DNA from 2 places in the Lysinibacillus sp. RU7 genome. Region 2 is predicted to be linked to the other one. Evidence: riboswitches for the same ligand, from Rfam matches in the RefSeq annotation. Region 2 holds a riboswitch; the other holds the start of a gene.
The links. Region 2 has a riboswitch for glycine ahead of AC3II9_RS05180 (amino acid permease). Riboswitches for the same ligand answer to the same signal wherever they lie in the genome.
Positions count from the first base shown of each region.

Region 1 (11,123 bases), on a different contig from region 2:
TTTTCTTTTGTATCGGGCACACTAAAATACGCATCTAAACCGAGATTTTGAAATCCTTGCAATATCCCTTCACTTAGTACACGATATGCTTCTGTGACCGTTTTCGGCATATTTGGATAATCTTCTTCGACAATAATCGAGTATGTCAACTCATGTTCATGTAGTACCGCACGCCCCCCAGTTGGTCTTCTGACAAAACCTAACCCTTGACGACGTACTTCATCCATATCAATATCTTTATGTACACGTTGGAAATATCCAATCGACAATGTTGCCGGATTCCATTCATAAAAGCGGATAACTGGTGGAATTAACTTCTCACTATGCCAATTTAACAACGCTTCATCTAGCGCCATATTAAAGGATGGACGACAAGGTCCCGAATTAATAAAATACCATTGTTTCATAACAATGCCTCCATGAAAGTATTTAGTAAACTTACTCGACGTATGCCCCGTTCTCTTTTATAATATATCTGATAGATAGAAAGGAGAAATTTTAACGTGCAACAAGTATTTATTACAATCGCCATTATCCTAGGTGTGATCATTGCTTACGTACTGATTAATTCATTCCGTTTGAAAAAGGCCGTAACAAACTTAACACAAGAACAGTTTATACAAGGCTATCGTAAAGCACAACTGATTGACCTGCGTGAGCCAAAAGAATTTGAAGCAGGACATATCCTAGGTGCGCGTAACATTCCAATGACGCAACTAAACCAACGTCATAAAGAGATTCGATCAGACTTACCAGTATATTTATACTGTCAAAATACAGGTCGAAGTGCACGTGCTGCTTTAATGCTAAAGAAAAAAGGCTGTAATCAAATTTACCAATTACAAGGTGGTTTTAAAACTTGGACTGGTAAAGTCAAATCTAAAGCATAATACTAAGCTCCCAAATTTGGGGGCTTTCTTATTTTATAGCAAAAAGCAATTTTAACATGTAACCAAGTACATTGGTACAAAAAATACGAAAAGTGATTATGTAATTTGAGTTTCTTCCTATTATATAGTTAAGGCGTAAGAGGTCGAACAACCAGATACAAGATAGGTTACCAATACAAGGAATAAACCGCACAGAGTACTCTGTGCGGTTTATTGGCATTATTGCTTTATATAACGAAGTACTGGTGTACGTGCTGCCCGTGTCTCATCAAGACGTGACACAACTGTCGTATGTGGTGCTTCTTGAACGATTTCTGGGTTCTCTTCTGCCTCACGTGCAATTTGAATCATCGCATCACAAAATGCATCTAATGTTTCCTTTGATTCTGTTTCCGTTGGCTCAATCATAATACCTTCCTCTACATTTAACGGGAAGTACACTGTTGGTGGATGATAACCAAAGTCAAGCAGACGTTTTGCAATATCTAATGTGCGCACACCAAGCTTTTTCTGACGACGACCTGATAACACAAACTCATGTTTACAGTGACGGTTATATGGTAAATCATAATATGCTTCTAAACGACGCATCATATAGTTTGCATTTAATACCGCATATTCTGTTACTTTCTTTAAGCCATCTGGGCCCATTGTACGGATATACGTGTATGCACGCACGTTAATACCAAAGTTACCATAGTAAGGCTTCACACGACCGATTGATTGCGGACGGTTGTAGTCAAAGTGGTATTTCCCCTCTTCTGTTTTCACAAGTACCGGTTTTGGTAAGAACGGAATTAAATCTGCTTTCACCCCTACTGGACCAGAACCTGGACCACCACCACCATGTGGACCCGTGAATGTTTTGTGTAAATTTAAGTGTACACAGTCAAAGCCCATATCGCCAGGACGTGCTTTCGACATTACCGCATTTAAGTTTGCGCCATCATAATACACTTTACCGCCAACTTCATGAATAATATTGGCCATTTCTAAAATATTTTCTTCAAATAAACCAAGTGTATTAGGGTTTGTTAACATAAGCGCTGCTGTATCAGGACCTACCACACGACGTAAATCCTCTAAGTCCACTAAGCCGTCTTCATTCGACTGAACTGTAATTGTTTCAAAGCCTGCTACTGTAGCAGATGCTGGGTTTGTGCCGTGTGCTGAGTCTGGTACGATGACCTTATTACGATGACCTTCACCATTTGCTTCGTGGAATGCACGAATCATCATAAGTGCTGTCCATTCACCATGTGCACCAGCGGCTGGTTGCAATGTTACTTCATCCATACCTGTAATTTCAACAAGTGATGTTTGTAAATCGTATAAAAGCTCCATTGCGCCTTGTGCTGTTTCTTCATCTTGTAGTGGATGCACGTTGGCAAAACCTGAGAAACGCGCCACAGCTTCGTTAATTTTTGGATTGTATTTCATTGTACAAGAACCTAGTGGATAGAAACCTGAATCTACCCCGTGGTTACGACGAGAAAGCGCTGTATAATGACGCATAATATCTAGCTCTGCTACTTCTGGTAGTTCTGCTGCTTCCTCACGAACATAGCCCGCTGGTAATAATTCAGCAAGATCAAAATCAGGTACATCTAAAGGCTCTAATGCATAGCCTACACGACCTTCTTTCGTTAATTCAAAAATTAATGGTTGGTTTTCGTGACTCATTGTAATGCCCCCATTTCCGCTACTAACGCATCAATTTCTTCTTTTGTGCGCAGTTCAGTTACAGCGATTAATGCATGATTTTTCAGCTCTGGATATACGCGACCTAAATCAAAGCCACCGATAATCCCTTTTTCGATTAAGCCTTTGTTGATTTGTGTCACACATTTATTTGTTTTGACAACGATTTCGTTAAAGTGTGCCCCTTGGAATGGTACAGTAAAGCCCGCTGCCTCAAACGCATTTTTCGCATAGCGTGTTTTGACAATATTCTGCTTCGCCATTTCTTGTACGCCTTGCTTTCCAAGTGCTGTCATAGCTACAGATGCAGCAAGCGCAAGTAACGCTTGGTTGGAACAAATATTAGACGTCGCTTTATCACGACGAATATGCTGCTCACGTGCTTGTAATGTAAGTACATAACCACGGCGCCCTTCTTGATCGACCGTTTCACCTACAAGACGACCTGGCACTTTACGCATTAATTTTGTCGTTACGGCAAAGAAACCACAATGTGGGCCGCCGAACGCTTCGGCAATACCGAATACTTGTGCATCTCCTGTTACAATATCTGCCCCTAGTTTTCCTGGCGGTGTAAGTACACCAAGCGCTAATGGGTTTGCTGACACAACCATTAATGCTTTTTGTTCGTGTGTAATGTTACCAATTGTTTGAATATCTTCGATTTGACCGAAGAAGTTAGGATATTGCACAATGACAGCAGCCGTTTGGTCATCTACTAAACCTTTTAATGCTTCCATATCCGTTACACCGTCTTTTGTCGGCACAGTGACTACTTGTATTGATTGACCGTCTGCATATGTTGTTACAACATCTTTATATTCTGGATGAACAGCACCAGAGACAAGAATTTTTTTACGTTTTGTATGACCAGCAGCAAGCATACCCGCTTCCGCTAAAGCTGTTCCACCGTCATACATAGACGAGTTCGCAAGGTCCATCCCTGTAAGCTCTGCAATCATTGTTTGGAACTCAAAAATGGCTTGTAGCTCCCCTTGTGAAATTTCTGGTTGATATGGTGTATACGCTGTATAAAACTCTGAACGAGAAATGACATGATCGACGATAACTGGTTTATAGTGGTTATAAACACCTGCACCTAAAAATGATACGTTGCTTGCCGTATCTGCATTTTTAGCCGCAAGCTTTGATAACTCTTTCATTAAAGCGGCTTCCGATTTTGCCTCTTTAATATTATAAAGTCCTTGGAAGCGCACTTTTTCCGGAATATCAGAAAATAACTCATCGATCGAAGAAACACCAATCGTTTCTAACATTTCTTTTTGATCTTGTTCCGTCATTGGTAAATAACGATGTTTCATGTTTGACCCTCTTTTCAATTATTTTGTTCGTTTATAAAACGGTGTTGCAGCTACAACTGCTGGAACTAATTTGCCACGAATTTCGATTTCGATGTCTGTTCCGACTTCATTGAATTTTGTGTCTATTAAGGCTAGACCGATATTGCGTTTTGTCATCGGTGATTGTGTTCCTGTTGTCACTTCACCAATCTCCGTTCCGTCTTTCAACACTTTATAGCCATGACGCGGAATCCCCTTACCAACCATTTCAATTCCGACTACTTTACGAGATAAGCCTTCTTCTTTTTGTTTTGCCAGCGCATCTCGACCAATGAAATCGGTATTTAGCTTCACCGCAAAGCCAATCCCTGCTTCAAGCGGCGAAATATCTTTTGACAATTCTTGTCCATAAAGCGGTAAACAAGCTTCAAAGCGCAATGTATCACGCGCCCCAAGTCCTGCTGGTACAACACGTTCATCTGCTAAAATTTTATCCCATAAATCAATAATGGCTTCTGGCGTACCGTATAGTTCAAATCCATCTTCACCTGTATAGCCACTACGTGATACAAGCACTGGATGACCTGCAATTTCAACATTTTCTTTAAACTTAAAATATTTGATATCGCTTAAGTTTTCTGACGTTAACTGTTGTAATACTTCCTCTGCTAAAGGACCTTGTAACGCAATTTGTGCGTAGTTATTCGATTGATTTGTAATGGTAACATCGCCAAATTGTTGTGCTACCATCCAGTCATAATCTTTTTCGATGTTTGCTGCATTGACACATAAAAGATAACGATTTTCATCTAAACGATATGTTAATAAATCATCGACAACGCCACCAGATTCATAACACATTGCACTATACTGTGCTCCACCAATTTGAATTTTTGAAATATCGTTTGATAATAGTTTTTGTAAAAAGGCTTCTGCATCTGGTCCTTCTACAAAAATCTCCCCCATATGGGATACATCGAATAAACCAGCGCGATTACGTACCGCATCATGCTCCTCTTTAATTGAAGAAAACTGTACAGGTAATTCCCAACCGCCAAAATCAATTGTTTTTCCACCGTATTTACTATAAGCATCAAATAACGGTGTGCGCTTTAAGTTACTCATAAAACCCCTCCTAAAATCCTGTATTTTTTCAAATTCATTCAACACATAGTACGAATGTTTCAATATTAGAAAGATACATCTCGACAAAAAGGAAGTGAAGATGATCTCCTTTCTATATGTGGATTCCCGTAAAATTTACACTTTTTTATCCACTAAAAAAGGACAGACGAATCCCGTTAATCGGAATTCTCTGTCCTTGCACCTGAAAGTATCACCTATTATTGGCTTCACACCACATACATAAGCTTTCCCCTTTGGTGGCCGGCTTTCCGGCGCTCTCCAGAGATGCGTCCTGTACGAGTCTTTTTGCCTGAGAGATTCATAGCCCTTGCTACTTGCTCCTTCGGCGACGCCACTTCACGTTCTCTCCCCGTACACTCATCCGCCTACTATTCAACATTCGTGTTTATCTAGACGTTCTTAGCCATATCCTAACATTTTAACTGATGAAAAGGCAATCTTTTTTTAAAAAACATCTAAAGGCGAACATTATTTTTCTTTAACAAAATTTCATTCGCCTTTCAAACGATTCACTTGAAACCCGATATATTCAACAATTTGTCGAATTGACCGATTTTCTGTTAATACTTGAATGTGTCCTACGTCTCTGTAATATTTTCTCCTATTTTGATACAGCTCATGTAATTCTTCTTTTGAAGAACGTTGCACAATCGGGCGATTTTGATCATTACGAATTCGAACATAAATATCTTCAAAGGTAGCATCTAGAAAAAAAACTAATCCCGTTCTTCGCATAATCCGGCGATTTTCTTCTTTCATTGCTACTCCTCCACCCGTTGCGATAATACATGCCTCGTTACGAAAGTTTTGTAGAAATTCCGTTTCAATCTGGCGAAAACGTTCCTCTCCATACTTTTCAAAAATTTCTGGAATCGTCATCCCTTGCTGTCTAACGATTTCATGATCCATATCGTAGTAGGGCATTTTTAAAAAGTAGCTTAATCGTCGTCCAATAGCACTTTTCCCACACCCCATAAAACCTACTAAATAAATTTTCCGCACGCCAATCACCTTCTTTATCACTTCAAAAATTATAACTCATGGATTAATACATTTAGTATATCAATCGTAGCACGAACATTCGACAATTCCAATGTGTTATAAATTTTTATTTCCATTTGAAATGTGACTGCATACGTAACACAAGCACTTGTCAACAAAAATAATAAAACAATCGTAATCGGAAAAAGTGCGCCATATTCATTCCACAGATTGTACCACAATAAATATCCGCTCCTTCTTCACACCTGATTCTAGCTGTGCCTTTAAAGTTAGCTTGTTCTCATCTAAAACGAATGTGGCATTTTTTACACCTGTTAACAATGTTTCATTCCCGCTCTTTTGGCGTTTCCATAAAGTTTCATTTAAAAACCGAATATCGTATGTGTGATGCGGTGTTGTCACGTTCACCGTTAAGCCATCTGCTGATACCGTCACTACGCTATCATAGGGTAAATAGTGACTAATATCCGTAACACCTATTTCCCAGTCTGCCTGTACTCTTTTTTGTTGCATTCCGGATAATTCGTTAAATTCCACCACTAAAAAATAGATGAGCTGTGCAAATATAACAAAGAGTAGTAAATGTAACAGTGCTTCTATAAATGTAAAGCCATCTTCGCTTATTCGATCATTTCTTCTGATTTGATACACATTAACTGTGGCCCCTTCCAATTGGAATAGTCAACACAAATCTCACCATGTTTATAACGCCAATTATAGTCCAGATCCTCAATGGTTATCGTACCTTGTGTCACTCCTGTTGTTACCACTTGTTTTACACCATTATAAGCTACTTCACTCGCATAATACGTTATTTTTTGATCAAACAATTGACCTTTTAACTGGTTTGCAAAAGGTAACAAGGTCATTGCGAGGAGCGATAATATCGCTATACTTAAAATCGTCTCGATTAATGTCATACCTTGTTCATTCAACTAAGCGCAACCTACCTTTCGATAAATTCATACTATACTTCGTGCTTTTTTGAGGCGTGGTAAATTCTACTTTTCCTAATTCTTGCACATGTCCTTTCACGTTAAATACAATGCGCCGCCTATTTGTATGAATGTGAATCGTCATTCCTTCTGGTGCCATCCAGTTCAATCGGTAATCTTGGTGTGACATATTTGAACCTACTTCTTTGTGATTTATGACATAAACACTTACCTCCTTCTTTTGTTGTTGCGCTGTTAACTGAGCAAGATGTAAGGTTAATCTAAATCTTTCAATCGCTTGTTCGTATTGATTTACTTTTAGGTGGTGATAGGAAAAAGAAATGACTACTGTTGTTAGTACACTGAAAATCACCAAAACAACCAACGTCTCAATTAATGTAAAACCACATTGTTGGCGAATCATGGGGTTCCCCCTTCTACAATCACCTTCCCATCTGTTTCTATTAGTATTTTTTCACCACTTGGACATTTTGCTTCCTCAGTTGAAATATAGCCTTCATCGATTAACTGAGACACCGTCGGATATTTCATCGTATCAATTTTATATGCCTCTACTTGTCCTTGAACCATAGAAACATACGCACTACACCCTTTTTCGTCAATCGTCGCAAAATGCTTCGTGACATTCGGGATGGTGACTAAAATAAGGACCGAAATAATGAGCAATACAATTAACATTTCGATTAAAGTAAATCCTTTATTATTTAACATCTTGAACCCTCCTATATGACATCCAACATATTGTACATAGGTAGTAAAATACTTAAATATGCTGCAACAATACAAATGGCAATAATGATAAATAACATTGGCTGAACGATTTTCGTTATCATTTTAATCCCATTTTGCAACTTACTATCTAATAGTTCTGCATACAAAATAAGCTCGCGCCCAAGAAGTCCACTCTGTTCACCGTGCGCAATAAAATGATCAAATTTCGGATAAAAAAAGGGAGATAAAATAACCGCTTGAGATAATGCATCGCCATATATCACCCTTTGCTGAATAACTGAGGCAATATAAGCTAGTTGCTTTTGATGAGGTTGTGCCATTAAATGTTCTAACGCGGCCTGCAATGAAAAGCCCGTTAATAACAACTCGCCAAGCGTTCTTGAAAACTGCCTTGTCATTAATAAGCGCCAATAATAGCGAATAAACGGGAGTTTTAATAACAAGGCTAATTGTAAATCAATTCGCTTACGGCTAACGTACGCTATGCTTAAGACAAGCCAGCCGATAAGCAACACAATTAGTACGATAATATAATCTGGCATGTGTAAGAAAAATTTAGACCACTGAATACTTGATGTATTACTATAACCAACACGCGTATACATCATTTGCTGTATATTGGGCAAAAATTGGAGACGAAACACGATAAATAAACCAACAATTAACATAAACAGAACGACTGGGTAAACAAGCAATTTCGCTACTCGCTGTTTCATTTCCTCAGAAAACTGCACTTGATTGCCAACAATCGATAAAGTATGTGACAGATTTCCTGTCATTTCAGCTAATTCAATGGATAAAAGGTATTGCCGTTTCATACCCATTAACGCAAATATAGTAGTCGGCCCTACACCGTCTTGAAATACTTGTTCAAATGTTGGTTTCCATTTTGGATAGTCTTTTACATGATACGGAAGTAACATTTCAATACACTCCGCAAATGTATAACCTTCTTCAAGCAATATACTCGTTCTACTAAGTAGCTGTGGTAACTGAATGACTTGAATACGATTACTTGGTCGAATATATGTGAATAACTGCATGAACATTATATATACAGCCTTTGGATGCCAAGTATTTGTGCTTCTAATGTTAACTCTTTTGCTAACGCATACACACTTCCATTCTTTGTGACGGTAATCGCTTCATCTAAAGCGGTATCACTCAAAATTTCAAAAAGTGCCTTGCGCTCATCATTTTGCTCTACATAGATTAATGTTTGCGCTACAATCCCCACAAGTGCTTGTCTCAGTTCTTCGATTGAAAGACTTAAGTCCATTAAACGGTATAAACAATTGACTGTGTCTTTTGCATGCACTGTTGAGATGACAAGATGTCCCGTTAATGCGGCTTCTAGTGCAATCCGTGCTGTTTCACGGTCGCGTATTTCGCCAATCATAATAACATCCGGCGAGTGTCTTAAAATGGCCTTTAATCCGGCGGCATATGTAACACCCGCACGCTCATTTACTTGAATTTGCAATAAATCTTCTTGGCTACTTTCCACTGGATCTTCTAAAGAAATGACATGGCGTGAAAGGGTTGAACGGCAATATCGAATTAAAGAATATAAAGTTGTCGTTTTACCTGAACCAGTCGCTCCAGTAATTAATAGGAGCCCTTGTCTATGATGTACAAGCTGTGTTAAGACATGAGCAGTTTGAGGATGAAAACAAAGTGACGCAAGTGGATAAGCTACATTTTGCCGTAATATACGTACAACGACGCTTTCTTTTGCATATATAGAAGGTAAAGTAGATATACGAAAAGCATACATACTGTGCTCAATTTCTTTTTGAAACGCCCCGCTTTGCGGCTTGCGCTTTTCGCTAATATCAAGAGAAGATAAGTATTTTAGATATGAAATAACCCGCATCCCCATTTCATCTGGCAACGTCCCCATTTCGATTAGTTTTCCAAATTTGCGGAGGAAAATGGAATACTGGTCTTTTGTCGGAACTAGATGAATATCGGATGCACCAAAATGACATGCTTTTAAAATTAACTGCTCGCTTTGAGTTGCAATGATTGTCTCATGCTCCATTCTATACACCTCTTTTGTATAAATAATGGGCATATCGCTATCTATGCCATCATTATAGTCAGAGGTTTCACAAAAGGAAATAGAAAGGGGCAAAATTTAATTTTGACGTCTTTTTCAAAATTTCATCATGGCGATAAGAATTGTGATGTAATAAATAGCAAATTCCGTTACAAAAAGGTGGGCTTCCTACACAATATACACTATAATAAAATAGAGAAAACGAGGTGAAGCAAATTGTTACATCCGTTAAAAATTACAAGCACTTTAGCTGATGAAACAAGATTTCAAATTTATAATTTTATGTTACAGAACAAACGTACATTTACTGTTCAAGAAATTGCTAATCAATTTCAAATTCATCCAAACGTTGCAAGGCTCCATCTGACAAAACTGTCTGAAATTAAAGTAGTTACAGCGGATTTCGTCAAAACGGGGAAAGGTGGTCGTCCTGGGCGTCTTTATAAAGCGACGGAAGAAGGCATTGCATTAACTTTTCCAAAGCGAGAGGAACCGCTTCTTTTTAATATTTTACTCCAATTAGTAAACTCGCTCGGTGAAGAAGCAATGGACAAAGGGAAAGAGCTTGCCTATATACAAGGCCTTGAGGAGATGAAAGGCCTATGTTCACGGGCTAAATCCTCATTAACATTCGAGGAAAAAGTAAACCTATTATCAGAACGTGCTGCACTCATTGGCTACGTGCCACACATTGCAGAACAAGATACGCAAAGAATCATTCAGTTTACAATTTACAATTGTCCTTTCCATAACCAATTGCCACTTTATCAAAATCTTATTTGTACATTACACGAAGCTTATTTACGTGGACAAATTGATGCATTATTTTCACAAAATGAATTTATTCAAACGGAAAACATGTTACATAAATGTGAACATTGTAAATACGAAATTCACGTAAAACGAGTAACATCATAATTTACACGTGATTGTCACAAAGTTCACTTAAGTGACAGTTTACATTATCGATACACATCATTTATAATATACGGGAGACTAGTGTATTCACTCGCCAAAGGAGGGAAAATTGAAATGGCTAATATGTATAAAGTTTTGGCTTTCTGGACAGGTATTTTTGCTGTTATGTTCTATCTAGGACATATGTCTGAGGTTTCGCTATTATTCGTAGGTAATACTGGATTATTCTTATTATTAGGCTTCTTAAACCTTTCAGAACGTATGTACATGTACATTTTTGGTGCGTATTTAACAATCTTTTTTGCTGGATTTACGTACTATGCAACATTCATGCACGTACCGGGTGCCGGACATTAATAAAAAGCGTATCGCGTCAGCGGTACGCTTTTCTTATATCATTAAAACCCATTTAAAA
Region 1 is NZ_JBYQFK010000013.1:33,586-44,708, reverse strand. Features, by position in the region: gene AC3II9_RS11110 (lipoate--protein ligase family protein) at 1-407, opposite strand, end outside; gene AC3II9_RS11105 (rhodanese-like domain-containing protein) at 504-890, shown strand; gene gcvPB (aminomethyl-transferring glycine dehydrogenase subunit GcvPB) at 1,110-2,573, opposite strand; gene gcvPA (aminomethyl-transferring glycine dehydrogenase subunit GcvPA) at 2,570-3,913, opposite strand; gene gcvT (glycine cleavage system aminomethyltransferase GcvT) at 3,932-5,017, opposite strand; glycine riboswitch at 5,306-5,399, opposite strand; gene AC3II9_RS11085 (shikimate kinase) at 5,528-6,040, opposite strand; gene AC3II9_RS11080 (hypothetical protein) at 6,070-6,261, opposite strand; gene AC3II9_RS11075 (hypothetical protein) at 6,239-6,691, opposite strand; gene AC3II9_RS11070 (type II secretion system protein) at 6,661-6,975, opposite strand; gene AC3II9_RS11065 (prepilin-type N-terminal cleavage/methylation domain-containing protein) at 6,968-7,399, opposite strand; gene comGC (competence type IV pilus major pilin ComGC) at 7,396-7,707, opposite strand; gene comGB (competence type IV pilus assembly protein ComGB) at 7,719-8,777, opposite strand; gene comGA (competence type IV pilus ATPase ComGA) at 8,777-9,772, opposite strand; gene AC3II9_RS11045 (helix-turn-helix transcriptional regulator) at 10,007-10,708, shown strand; gene AC3II9_RS11040 (DUF2626 family protein) at 10,823-11,065, shown strand; gene AC3II9_RS11035 (MBL fold metallo-hydrolase) at 11,107-11,123, opposite strand, start outside.
Region 1: another riboswitch for glycine. It lies ahead of gcvT (glycine cleavage system aminomethyltransferase GcvT); the one in region 2 lies ahead of AC3II9_RS05180 (amino acid permease).

Region 2 (11,123 bases):
CTGTTCCAGCTGCATATGAAGATTTAGATATCAATATGTTCCTGATTCGATTAGGTGCTTTAGCTGCAAATATTGGTTTAACCAGGTGGATGCCAAATCTATCAGAAAGTGCCGCAGTAAAATATGGAAATTTAACAGATAAAGAGAAAAAGTTGTATAAAGTAATTTTTTATCGAAGAACATTGACTAAAGATATGATCAATGAAATAAATAATATAAAAGTAAATGCACAAAAAGTCAAAAAAGTTGGAATGCCGAACATTCCTATACTTTTGTTTTCATCCAATGGTGAGGGAACAGGTTTCGATAATAAAACATGGAATGGAATTCAACATGATTTTATGAGTATGATTTCTAATGGTAAATTAATTGAGTTAGATTCCTCTCACTATGTTCATAGTATTGACTATGAGCGAATAGCTGAGGAATCAGAAGCGTTTATAGAAAGTTTAAATCGTTAATATGAGCGAATATTTAACTCTTATGTATACCTTTTTTTCTTAGTTGTACTAACGGTGCGGTTTAAGAAGAAGTGTTCAAACAAAGTTATCAGCGTTACACTTATTAGCTTTGAAATTCAGATTAGTAGAGTAGAAGGGAAATGGAACCTTAGTCAAAAACATTCACTATATAGAAGGGAAGAGGAACATGGAAATTGAACAATTGACGGAAAATCGTTTAGAAGAAACAAGCAAGTTGCTCGATGAATATCGCCAGTTTTATGAACAACCAAGTGATATAGCAGCAGCGAAGCATTTTTTACAACAGCGCTTGGTAAACAAAGATTCTATAGTATTTATTGCAATGATTGAACATGTAACGGTTGGATTTGTTCAGCTTTATCCTACATTTTCTACAGTTGGGCTAAAGCGAGCGTATATTTTAAATGATTTATACGTAAGTCCAATTGCTCGGCAAAAAGGCGTAGCACAAGCGCTCATTGAACGATGCTATACTTTTTGTGAGGCGCAAAATGCACGTTATATGACATTAGAAACAGCAATCTCCAATGTCAATGCGCAAAAACTTTATGAAAAAGTCGGAATGCATATAGAAGATAGCGTCTTACATTATGTTAAATATTGGTAGGTTAATTTATAACTTAACCGCATAGAAATTCGGATAGTGGCAGATAATCAGAAAAGTCAAACCATTCCAAAAAGGCTAGGTTTCCGAAAAGTGGGCTATGAAAAACTTTGACTAGCGAAAAATCGCTATGCTATAGTGAAACTAACAAACAATGAAGGGAAGATGGGTGGCCGATGTTAAACTAATCTTATTTTTTGGACCAAATCGAACAGTCGATTCAACAAACAATAGGATTAGTCTGCCCATTTTCATAAATAACGTAGCTTATCTTTAAAGGGATAAGTGTATTTGTGTATGCTGTAGATTAATCCTTCCAATTCAATTTGGGAGGATTTTTTTGTTCCTCCCAAGCTTAGGAGGGTTTTATATGAAAGAGTTATTAAAGCTGAACAATGTCATGATTTCGATTCAAGAGCAACCGCTTCTGAAAGAAATCACGTTAACGATTAAAGAAAAAGAAGTAATCGGTATTATTGGGAAAAATGGAGCGGGGAAATCGACACTGCTTGAGGTCATTGCTCAAAATATAAAACCATCAAACGGGACGATTCAACATCTACAGCCAATCGAAATTGCCTATGTCAAGCAGGAAGCAGCGCACTTTTCAGCTGAACAAATAAAGCCGCTATGGTCCATTCCGAATGCTTCTTATGAAAACTTGAGTGGTGGGGAGAAGTTGAAGCTACGATTAATGCAAGGATTTCAAGCAAATGCACATATTTTATTATTAGATGAGCCGACAAATCATTTAGATGCACAGTCGTTACCGCTACTTGTAGAAGAAATCAAAAATTATCAAGGTGCTGTCGTGATTGTCTCGCATGATCGCTACTTTTTAGACGAAGTGGCGACAACGATTTGGGCCATTGAAGATGAGCGAATAACGCCGTATCAAGGGAACTATACGACTTATCAAAAGCAGCGAAATGAACAGCGGAAGGCGCAACAGCATCAATATGAGGTGCAGCAAAAGGAAATGAAACGCGTCGAGCAACAACTAGCTAATTTAGCATCTTGGTCAGAAAAAGCACATCGGCAATCAACGAAGCAGGAAGGTTTCAAAGAGTTTTATCGTGTCAAGGCAAAGCGGATGGATGCGCAAGTAAAGTCCAAACGTAAATGGTTAGAAAAAGAGCTTGATAAGCATCAAGTAGAGGCAGTAAAAGAGGAATATACGGTTGATTTTTCAATTCCGCAAAGTAGAAAGCGCGGTAAGCGATTAATGGAGCTAAAAAATGTTAGTAAACGCTATAGCAACCATCACTTATTAAAGCGTGTGAGTGTAACAATGCTTACAGGTGATAAAATTGCGCTCGTTGGTCCAAACGGGGCAGGGAAAACGACATTACTCAATATACTGATGGGGCTTGAATCGGCTGAAGGGGAGATTTGGCTTTCACCAACGGCACAAATCGGTTATTTAACACAAAATGTATTTGATTTGCCACTAGATCAAACGCCGCAGCAGTTTTTCTATCAACCGACATTTGAAGGGCGTGGAAAAGTACAACATTTAATGAAACGCCTTGGCTTTACAAGTGTACAGTGGGCACAGCCTTTTGACAGTATGAGCATGGGCGAGCGTGTGAAATGTAAGCTGATGCAATACATTTTGGAGCAAAAAGATTTGCTTATACTTGATGAACCGACCAATCATTTAGACTTGCCATCACGTGAACAGCTTGAAAAAACATTACTGGATTATAATGGTTCATTGCTTGTTGTCTCACATGACCATTATTTTATCGGAAAAATAACGAATAAAACGTGGGAAATAAAAAATGGTCAAATAAAAGTACCCACGGCAGTCCAAAAGGTAGGTACAGGTGAGGCAAGGCGGCTGCAGCTATTAAACGAACAGCAAGAGATACTAGGGAAATTATCGTTTATGACGACGAATCATCCGGAATATGCCCAGTTAGATCAGCGTTTTAATGAAATCGTAACAGAGTTAAAGAAAATAAAAGAGTAAAAATAGTAGAAGTGGCAATTGTCACTTCTACTATTTTAGTTAACTATAATAAAAAAACAGTTGACATAAAAACGTATATTCTTTAATATTTTTGTTAACATAAAAAATTCTAAGGTTAACTTATAAATTCTATGCGATATAGGTGATTTTTTAGTCATTATATGATTCTTTTTTTCCACCTATATACGATTTCATTGATTGATAGGAGTGTCTTTTGTGGAAACAGTATCAAAACCTTTACCAAAGTGGCGCGTCATTGATTTAGTGCATAGCGGATTATTTGCGACGCTAATGATGATCGGTGCCAATATTACAGCATTTGCGCCGTTTTTAGTAATCGGTGGTGTACCGATTACACTACAAACATTTTTTGCGATTCTTGCGGGTCTTGTGCTTGGTAGCAGAAAAGGGGCGATTGCTTGTACAGTTTATATGTTGGTTGGTCTTGCAGGTGCGCCAGTCTTTGCAAAATTTAGTGGTGGCTTCTCAGCTGTTCTATTGCCAACATTCGGATTTGTGGTAACATTTATTTTAAGTGCATTTATAGCGGGCTGGATTGTGGAGCGTTTCCAAACATTTACGTCTTATGTTGTTGCAGCTTTACTAGCAATGGCTGTAAACTATGTAATTGGGACAAACTGGATGTACTATGCTTATACATTATGGGCGGGGGCACCAGAAGGATTCTCATACAAAATGGCGTGGGCTTGGATGATTCCGCCAATGCCAAAAGATATCGTTTTAGCCATTTTTGCAGGTTTCTTTGCTTATCGTATTCAGAAAACATTGAAATTTATTCCAATTAAATAGAAATAGCGAAATCCAGTTACCTGTTCTGCAAGGTACTGGATTTTATTATTTTTACAAAATGGGTATTGCTCATTAACGTGCTTTCGTTCGAGAGTTTTTCTTTTTTATGTAGAATATCTCTATAGAAAGAATATTCTGAAATAATATTATATTGCATAATTCATCCCTTCCTGTTAAGATAGTAACTATCTTGAAATAACATCACCTTGTGAAGAACAAGGCATATACAACGCGTTGAATGCTATGGATCACACTATAGCAGGAGCATTTTCTGGAGAGAACGCATAAAGCGTCGCCGAAGGGTTCACTATCTCAGGCAAAAGGACAGAAGGGTAATAAAGATCAGCTATTTTAGCTGAATGGTTTACATGTTACACGTAAATTTGACGATTTTTTGTCAATGTCGATTTATAGCTTTAACATGTCGAATTTTTTTGTTATTCTTACGTTTAATGAGACTAGTGCTATTTGCCACTAGTCTCTTTTGTGTTTTATAGCATATAAGCTTATAAAATTGTCGTAAGTGAACTCGCGAATATGTTGTTTCAAAAGTACAACTTGGGGGAATCAGCATGGAATTAAAGCGAGATTTAAAAAACCGCCACGTACAGCTTATTGCGATTGGCGGTACGATTGGTACAGGTCTATTTTTAGGTTCTGGTAAGGCAATAGCACTTGCAGGACCAAGTATTATCTTTGCCTATTTAATTGTTGGGATTGCATTATTTTTTGTGATGCGTGCACTCGGTGAATTATTATTGTCAAATGCAGGATACACAACATTTACCGATTTTGCGACAGAATATATTGGACCGTGGGCAGGGTATGTAACAGGTTGGACCTATTGGTTTTGTTGGATTATGACGGCAATGGCAGACATTATTGCTGTAGGTATTTATGCACAATACTGGTTTGATATTCCGCAGTGGGTACCAGCGCTTCTTTGTGTTGTCGTATTGCTTGCTTTAAATTTATTAACTGTAAAACTATTTGGTGAATTAGAGTTTTGGTTTTCACTTATTAAAGTGGTGACAATTGTTGCGATGATTGTCATCGGGTTATATATGATTGTAACCGGCTTGCAAACAGATGCAGGTACAGCAAGTGTGTCAAACTTATGGGCACATGGTGGATTGTTCCCGAATGGCGTTAGCGGATTTTTACTCGCATTCCAAATGGTTGTCTTTGCCTTTGTTGGGGTGGAACTCGTTGGGGTAACAGCTGCTGAAACAGCCGATCCGAAGAAAAACATTCCATCTGCGATTAATAAAATTCCTGTACGTATTTTATTATTCTATGTAGGGGCGCTATTTGTTATTTTAGCCATCAACCCTTGGAATACGATGACAGCCGATAGTTCGCCGTTTGTACAAGTATTTACATTAGCAGGTATTCCCATTGCAGCGGGTATTATTAACTTTGTTGTAATGACTTCTGCTGCATCAGCAGGGAACTCAGGGATGTTCTCAACGAGCCGTATGTTATTTAATTTAGGTTCAAACAATCAAGCGAGTGCAAAATTTGCGAAGTTAAATAAACAAAGTGTACCGCAACATGCATTAATCGTCTCAACGATTGTCGTATCAGTAGGGGCATTACTAAGTAAGTTAATGCCGGATGATGCATTTAGTTTGGTGACGACAATTAGTGCCATCTGTTTTATTTGGGTATGGAGCATTATTTTAATTTCACACATTATTTATAAAAAGAAAAATCGTGCATTACATGAAGCATCCACATTTAAAGCACCGTTTACACCATTTATAAACTATGTCGTACTTGCATTCTTTGTATTTTTATTAGGCATTATGTTATATGCAGAAGCGACACGAACAGCATTGTTACTGACACCTGTTTGGTTTATTTTATTAATCATCTTATATCGTATTCGAATGAAAAAAAGCGCTCAGTCATGAGTGCTTTTTTATACGTTTAAACAGATTTCTAGACGATAGGGAATGGTTATGTTATTATTATCTCGAATTAGAGATAATTGAATTTGAAATAAAAGAGGTGCAAGGATGGAACAGCGCAATCAGGTGTTACATGCGATTACTGTGTTACTTCGAGCCTCGAGGTCTTTAGAGGATTTATTGAAAAAAGATATGGCACAATATCAGTTAAATGCAACGGAATTTGCCGTACTTGAATTTCTATATCATAAAGGGGAACAGCCGATTCAAGTGATTGGGCACAAGATTTTAATCGCGAGCAGTAGTATTACGTATGTCATTGATAAACTGGAGCAAAAGGGGTATGTGAAGCGACGTGGCTGCCCCGATGATCGCCGCGTCATTTATACAGGCATCACAGCTGAAGGGGAGACATTCATGAAGGAGATCTTCCCTGCCCACGAACAAAAGATGATAGAGCTATTTTCGTGCTTATCGAATGAGGAAGTAGAACAGATGACTCAACATCTCAAAACAATCGGCTTAGCGGCGGAAAACAACTAGGAGGTATTCAGATGGAAGTATTAAAAGGAATTCACCATGTAACAGCGATTACAAGTAGCGCAGAGGAAAACTATCGATTTTTTACGTATGTACTCGGCATGCGTTTAGTGAAAAAAACAGTCAATCAAGATGATATTCAAACATATCATTTATTTTTCGCGGATGATAAAGGGGCAGCAGGAACAGACGTTACGTTTTTTGATTTCCCAGGTATCCCGAAAGGACAGCATGGAACAAATGAAATTGCAATTACTGCATTTCGTGTACCAAATGATGAAGCATTAGCCTATTGGGAAAAGCGCTTTACACGATTAAATGTGAAGCATGAAGGAATCCAAGAGCAGTTTGGCAAAAAAATATTACCGTTTGTTGATTTTGATAACCAACAATATCAATTAATTTCAGATGAACACAATCAAGGGGTTGCTTCAGGTACGCCGTGGCAAAAAGGTCCGATTCCACTTGAATATGCGATTACGGGGCTTGGTCCAGTCACAATTCGTATTGCCGACTTTGATTTCTTCCAGCAAGTGCTTGAACGTGTCTTCCAATTTACGTTAACAGCAAGTGATGGAAATGCACATTTATTTGAAGTAGCGGAAGGCGGGAACGGTGCAAGTGTTATCATCATTCACGATGAAACAAGTCCAACTGGCAGACAAGGTTATGGCACAGTGCATCACGTAGCGTTTCGCGTGGAGGACAAAGAGGCATTAGCGGCATGGCAAGAGCGGATTGAAGCTTTTGGTTTCCAAACATCCGGATTTGTGGATCGTTATTTCTTTGGTTCGCTCTATACAAGAGTGGCTCCGCAAATTTTATTTGAACTAGCGACAGACGGGCCAGGATTTATGGGAGATGAGCCGTATGAAACATTGGGTGAGAAACTATCTTTACCACCATTTTTTGAAGGAAAGCGTGCACAAATTGAGCAATTAGTGCGCCCAATTGATACAGTACGTAGCACAATCCAATTTGAAAAAGAATATGAGTAGTTATATGTCATTCGTCATGTGATGGTCATAGATATTCTATCGTCCGTAGTAAGATTCTTTAGTTTAATCGTCGAAGTATTTTTAATTGGGGCAATGATGGAAACACGACTTGCTGCATTTGGTCTAAACCTTGCCGTATTCGAGCAAAAGCCGGCAGTGAACGGTCTAAAAGCTACCGTATACGAGCAAAATATCGCTGGCTCCGGTCTAAAGATCCCCGTACGAGCAAAACACTACCATTATGCTGGAACATTAAAATGCACATATATAATCGGCGTGTTCGTGATGGCGAAATAATAAAGATGTAAATCTAGTGAATGGAGTATCAATAATAGCGATATTATTGGTACTCTTTTCTTTTTGTGTAAAAATAGTATTTAAACATACAAATTTTTGTCGTTTGTTCGTCTAATGTAGAAAGAGGTGAGTGATGTGGATTTTGAAGAGTTGTATGAAAGGTATTTTCATTCGATTTATCGCACGATTTTTTACATGGTAGATGACGAGACGTTAGCAGAGGATTTAACACAAGAAACCTTTTTACGTGTTTATAAAGGTAATTTTAAACAACAAGCGACATTGTCAACATACATACACCAAATTGCAAGAAATTTAGTCGTCGATCATTATAGGCGAAAGGCATTAATTCGTTGGCTACCTTTTCAGACGAAGCACGAGAAAACCGAGCTACGTTTTGTGCCACATACATGGATTGAGCACGAAGAAAGTCGAGCGATGTTATACGCTGCACTACAAACATTAAAAAGAGAACACCGAGCAGTCGTAATTTACCGAAAAATTGAACAGCTTTCAATCGAAGAAACGGCGCATATTTTAGGCTGGTCCACGACGAAGGTTGCTAATACACAGCGTACAGCAATGAAAGCATTAGAACGGTTACTTAGGGGGGATGAAAATGGATTTGCATAAACGATTACAAGAGCTTGAAAAATTACCTGTGGACGAAGGAATGAAAAGAGCGATGTATCATCAGATTCAGCGTCCAAAAAAGAGTAATGCTATTTGGAAAGAGCTAGCATTGATTGTAGGCATTGTGCTACTTGCGATTGTTTTAATAATCCCTCCCCAATCACAGTCTACAGCTACAGGTACTATTCAAGAAGTGTATAAATATTTTGGCGGAGATGAAGATGCATTTTATGGTCGTGCCTCAACGCTTTATATTGGTGTAGACCGTGTGGTAAATGAAGAGGTAAAGGCATTTTTTGCTACCATTAAAAAAGAAGAGTTTACACAACAAGGTAAATTAGGGCGTCATATTGCGGATGTAGTGGTTGTGCAAGATGATGGCGTCCAACATCGTTACCAAGTGTCTGAGTATGATATGCTCGATGTTGAGACAGGACTGTATTATTCGGGGGAATCAGAACAGTACAGCGAAGTATTTAACGAGTTATATAGTGTAGATATATTACCTATTTGGCCACAATTGATCGTGCTTATTGTATTAATTCACCGAGCGATATTAAATCGTATGTATAAAAAGAAGGGGTTTCATCGTCCGAAGCATTTTAAAGGCGCATATGTACTAGTTGGATTGTTTGTCGGGATTTTTAGTAGTTCAGTGCTGTGGCATATTTATATCGGTCCACTGTATCAACCGATATTATTGATAGTTTGCATTGCTTGGGTTTATATAGCTTGGAGAGCCCTAAAGCTACAACTCCCAACGTCGTTATTTTATACAGCGGAAAAAATAAATCTGCTCCTCATACTACTTGGGGTCATCATAGTTATTATGAGCTTGTAATATATTTCTAAAGGAGGGTGTTAACAATCGCTAACACCCTTTTACTCATTTAACAGTACTTATTTTAAGTCATTCAGCACATAAATCATTTTCGCAACTTGCTTTCTGTGTGTTTAGGGATGTGTGTCATACATTAGAAAAATTGTATATTTTCAAGTGTTCTATCATACGCTTTTATGAAAATTCATTCATTATACATTTCAGCAAGTGAAAGGACGTTTCATCCAAATCAGTGCTTTTGCCGATTTCATTAAATAGGAGGAATGAGGATGTCAGAGACACTTGTACAAACGAGTTTCGGACAAGTGATAGGGGAAAACGTTGATGGAATTACGGTTTGGAAAGGGATTCCTTATGCTAAAGCCCCAATTGGAAAACTCCGATTTAGTCCACCGCAAAGTCCTGATGCATGGGAAGGGGTATATGAAGCGACGCAATTCGGTCCTTCAGCTATACAGCCTGAAAGGGAGATGATGAGGTTTCTAGGTGCTCATGTTGAGGAAGACGAGATGAGTGAAGATTGTTTATATTTAAATATTTGGTCACCCGGAGCAGATAATAAAAAAAGAGCGGTGATGGTATGGATTCATGGCGGTGCATTTATGAATGGCTCAGGTAACAGCAAATCTTACAACGGAGCATCGTTTGCAGTCCATCATGATGTAGTCGTTGTCACCATCAATTATCGACTAGGCGTTTTTGGGTTTTTGCATTTAGGTAGTATCGATAATGAGCAATTTGCGGGTACGGGGAACTGCGGCATACTTGACCAAATCGCGGCGTTAAAATGGGTTAAAGAAAATATTGAAGCATTCGGCGGTGACCCGAATAATATTACGGTATTTGGTGAATCTGCGGGGGCTATGAGTATTGGTATATTATTGGCCATTCCTTCTGCAAGTGGTTTGTTCCAAAAGGCGATTTTACAAAGTGGGGCTGCCCGAAATGTATTGCCATCTGTAGTGGCAACACAAGTATGTACAGATATTTTAGCAAAACTCGGAATCGATAAGGAGCATTTATCGAGATTAGAAGAGGTGTCAACATCAGAATTATTAGAAGCATCAAAGCATGTATCACCGATGTTACTTGGTCCGGTCATTGATGGTGTCGTGATTCAAGAGCCACCTGAACTATCTATTGTTAATGGGGCAAGTAAGCATATCGATCTGTTAATCGGAACGACAAAAGATGAATACTGCTTATTTACGTATGTTGATGCGCCATTAGATGGATTAGATGAAGAAGGGATTGATCTGTATTTAAAGAAAATGCTCACACATAAATGGGATCAAATTAAATCAAATTTACAGCACGAAACCTTGAATAAAGCGTTAGTGGAAAAAGTACTCACATTTGATATATTTACAGCGCCTGCCATTTGGCTAGCAGAGCAGCAAGCAAGGCAAGGTGCATCTGTTTGGATGTATCGATTTGATTGGGAGTCGCCTGTATTAAATGGCGAATTAAAAGCATGTCATGCACTTGAAATTCCTTTTGTCTGGCACCAACTCAATAAAAATACAGAGTTTTTATTAGGGAACGCTCCTGACTACGCACTCGCTCACCATATGCATAAAGCATGGGCTACTTTTGCGAAAGAAGGCGACCCGAATATTGAAGAGCTACCGACATGGCCAGCATATCATGTGAAAAATAGAGAAACGATGCTTTTTGATCGGAACTGTCAAATAGTCCAAAATCCTGATAAACAGTACCGATTAATTTGGGATGCCGTATCACTTAGTACTAATTAGGCATGTCGTAACGTATGAAGAATAATCGGTATAAAATAGAATGGCTTGAAAGAAATTAACATTAGATAGCCTACTAGAGACGAATTCAGTAGGCTATCTAGATTTATAAAAGCAAGTAAGGCAAAGGATGTCATCACTGGACAAGTTATCCCGCATTAACGGGCATTAAGACTCCCCCCTCAAGGCTTAAGGAAAATCGAGAAGCATAGGTGGGAGATCAACTGCCCGTAAAAGCCCGATTGGTTCAACTAACAATCAGTGGGGGATGAGGAA
Region 2 is NZ_JBYQFK010000005.1:51,217-62,339, reverse strand. Features, by position in the region: gene AC3II9_RS05200 (alpha/beta hydrolase) at 1-461, shown strand, start outside; gene AC3II9_RS05195 (GNAT family N-acetyltransferase) at 649-1,089, shown strand; gene abc-f (ribosomal protection-like ABC-F family protein) at 1,457-3,061, shown strand; gene AC3II9_RS05185 (biotin transporter BioY) at 3,278-3,871, shown strand; glycine riboswitch at 4,133-4,209, shown strand; gene AC3II9_RS05180 (amino acid permease) at 4,444-5,787, shown strand; gene AC3II9_RS05175 (MarR family winged helix-turn-helix transcriptional regulator) at 5,893-6,327, shown strand; gene AC3II9_RS05170 (ring-cleaving dioxygenase) at 6,339-7,322, shown strand; gene AC3II9_RS05165 (hypothetical protein) at 7,419-7,619, shown strand; gene AC3II9_RS05160 (RNA polymerase sigma factor) at 7,755-8,252, shown strand; gene AC3II9_RS05155 (hypothetical protein) at 8,239-9,093, shown strand; gene AC3II9_RS05150 (carboxylesterase/lipase family protein) at 9,363-10,850, shown strand.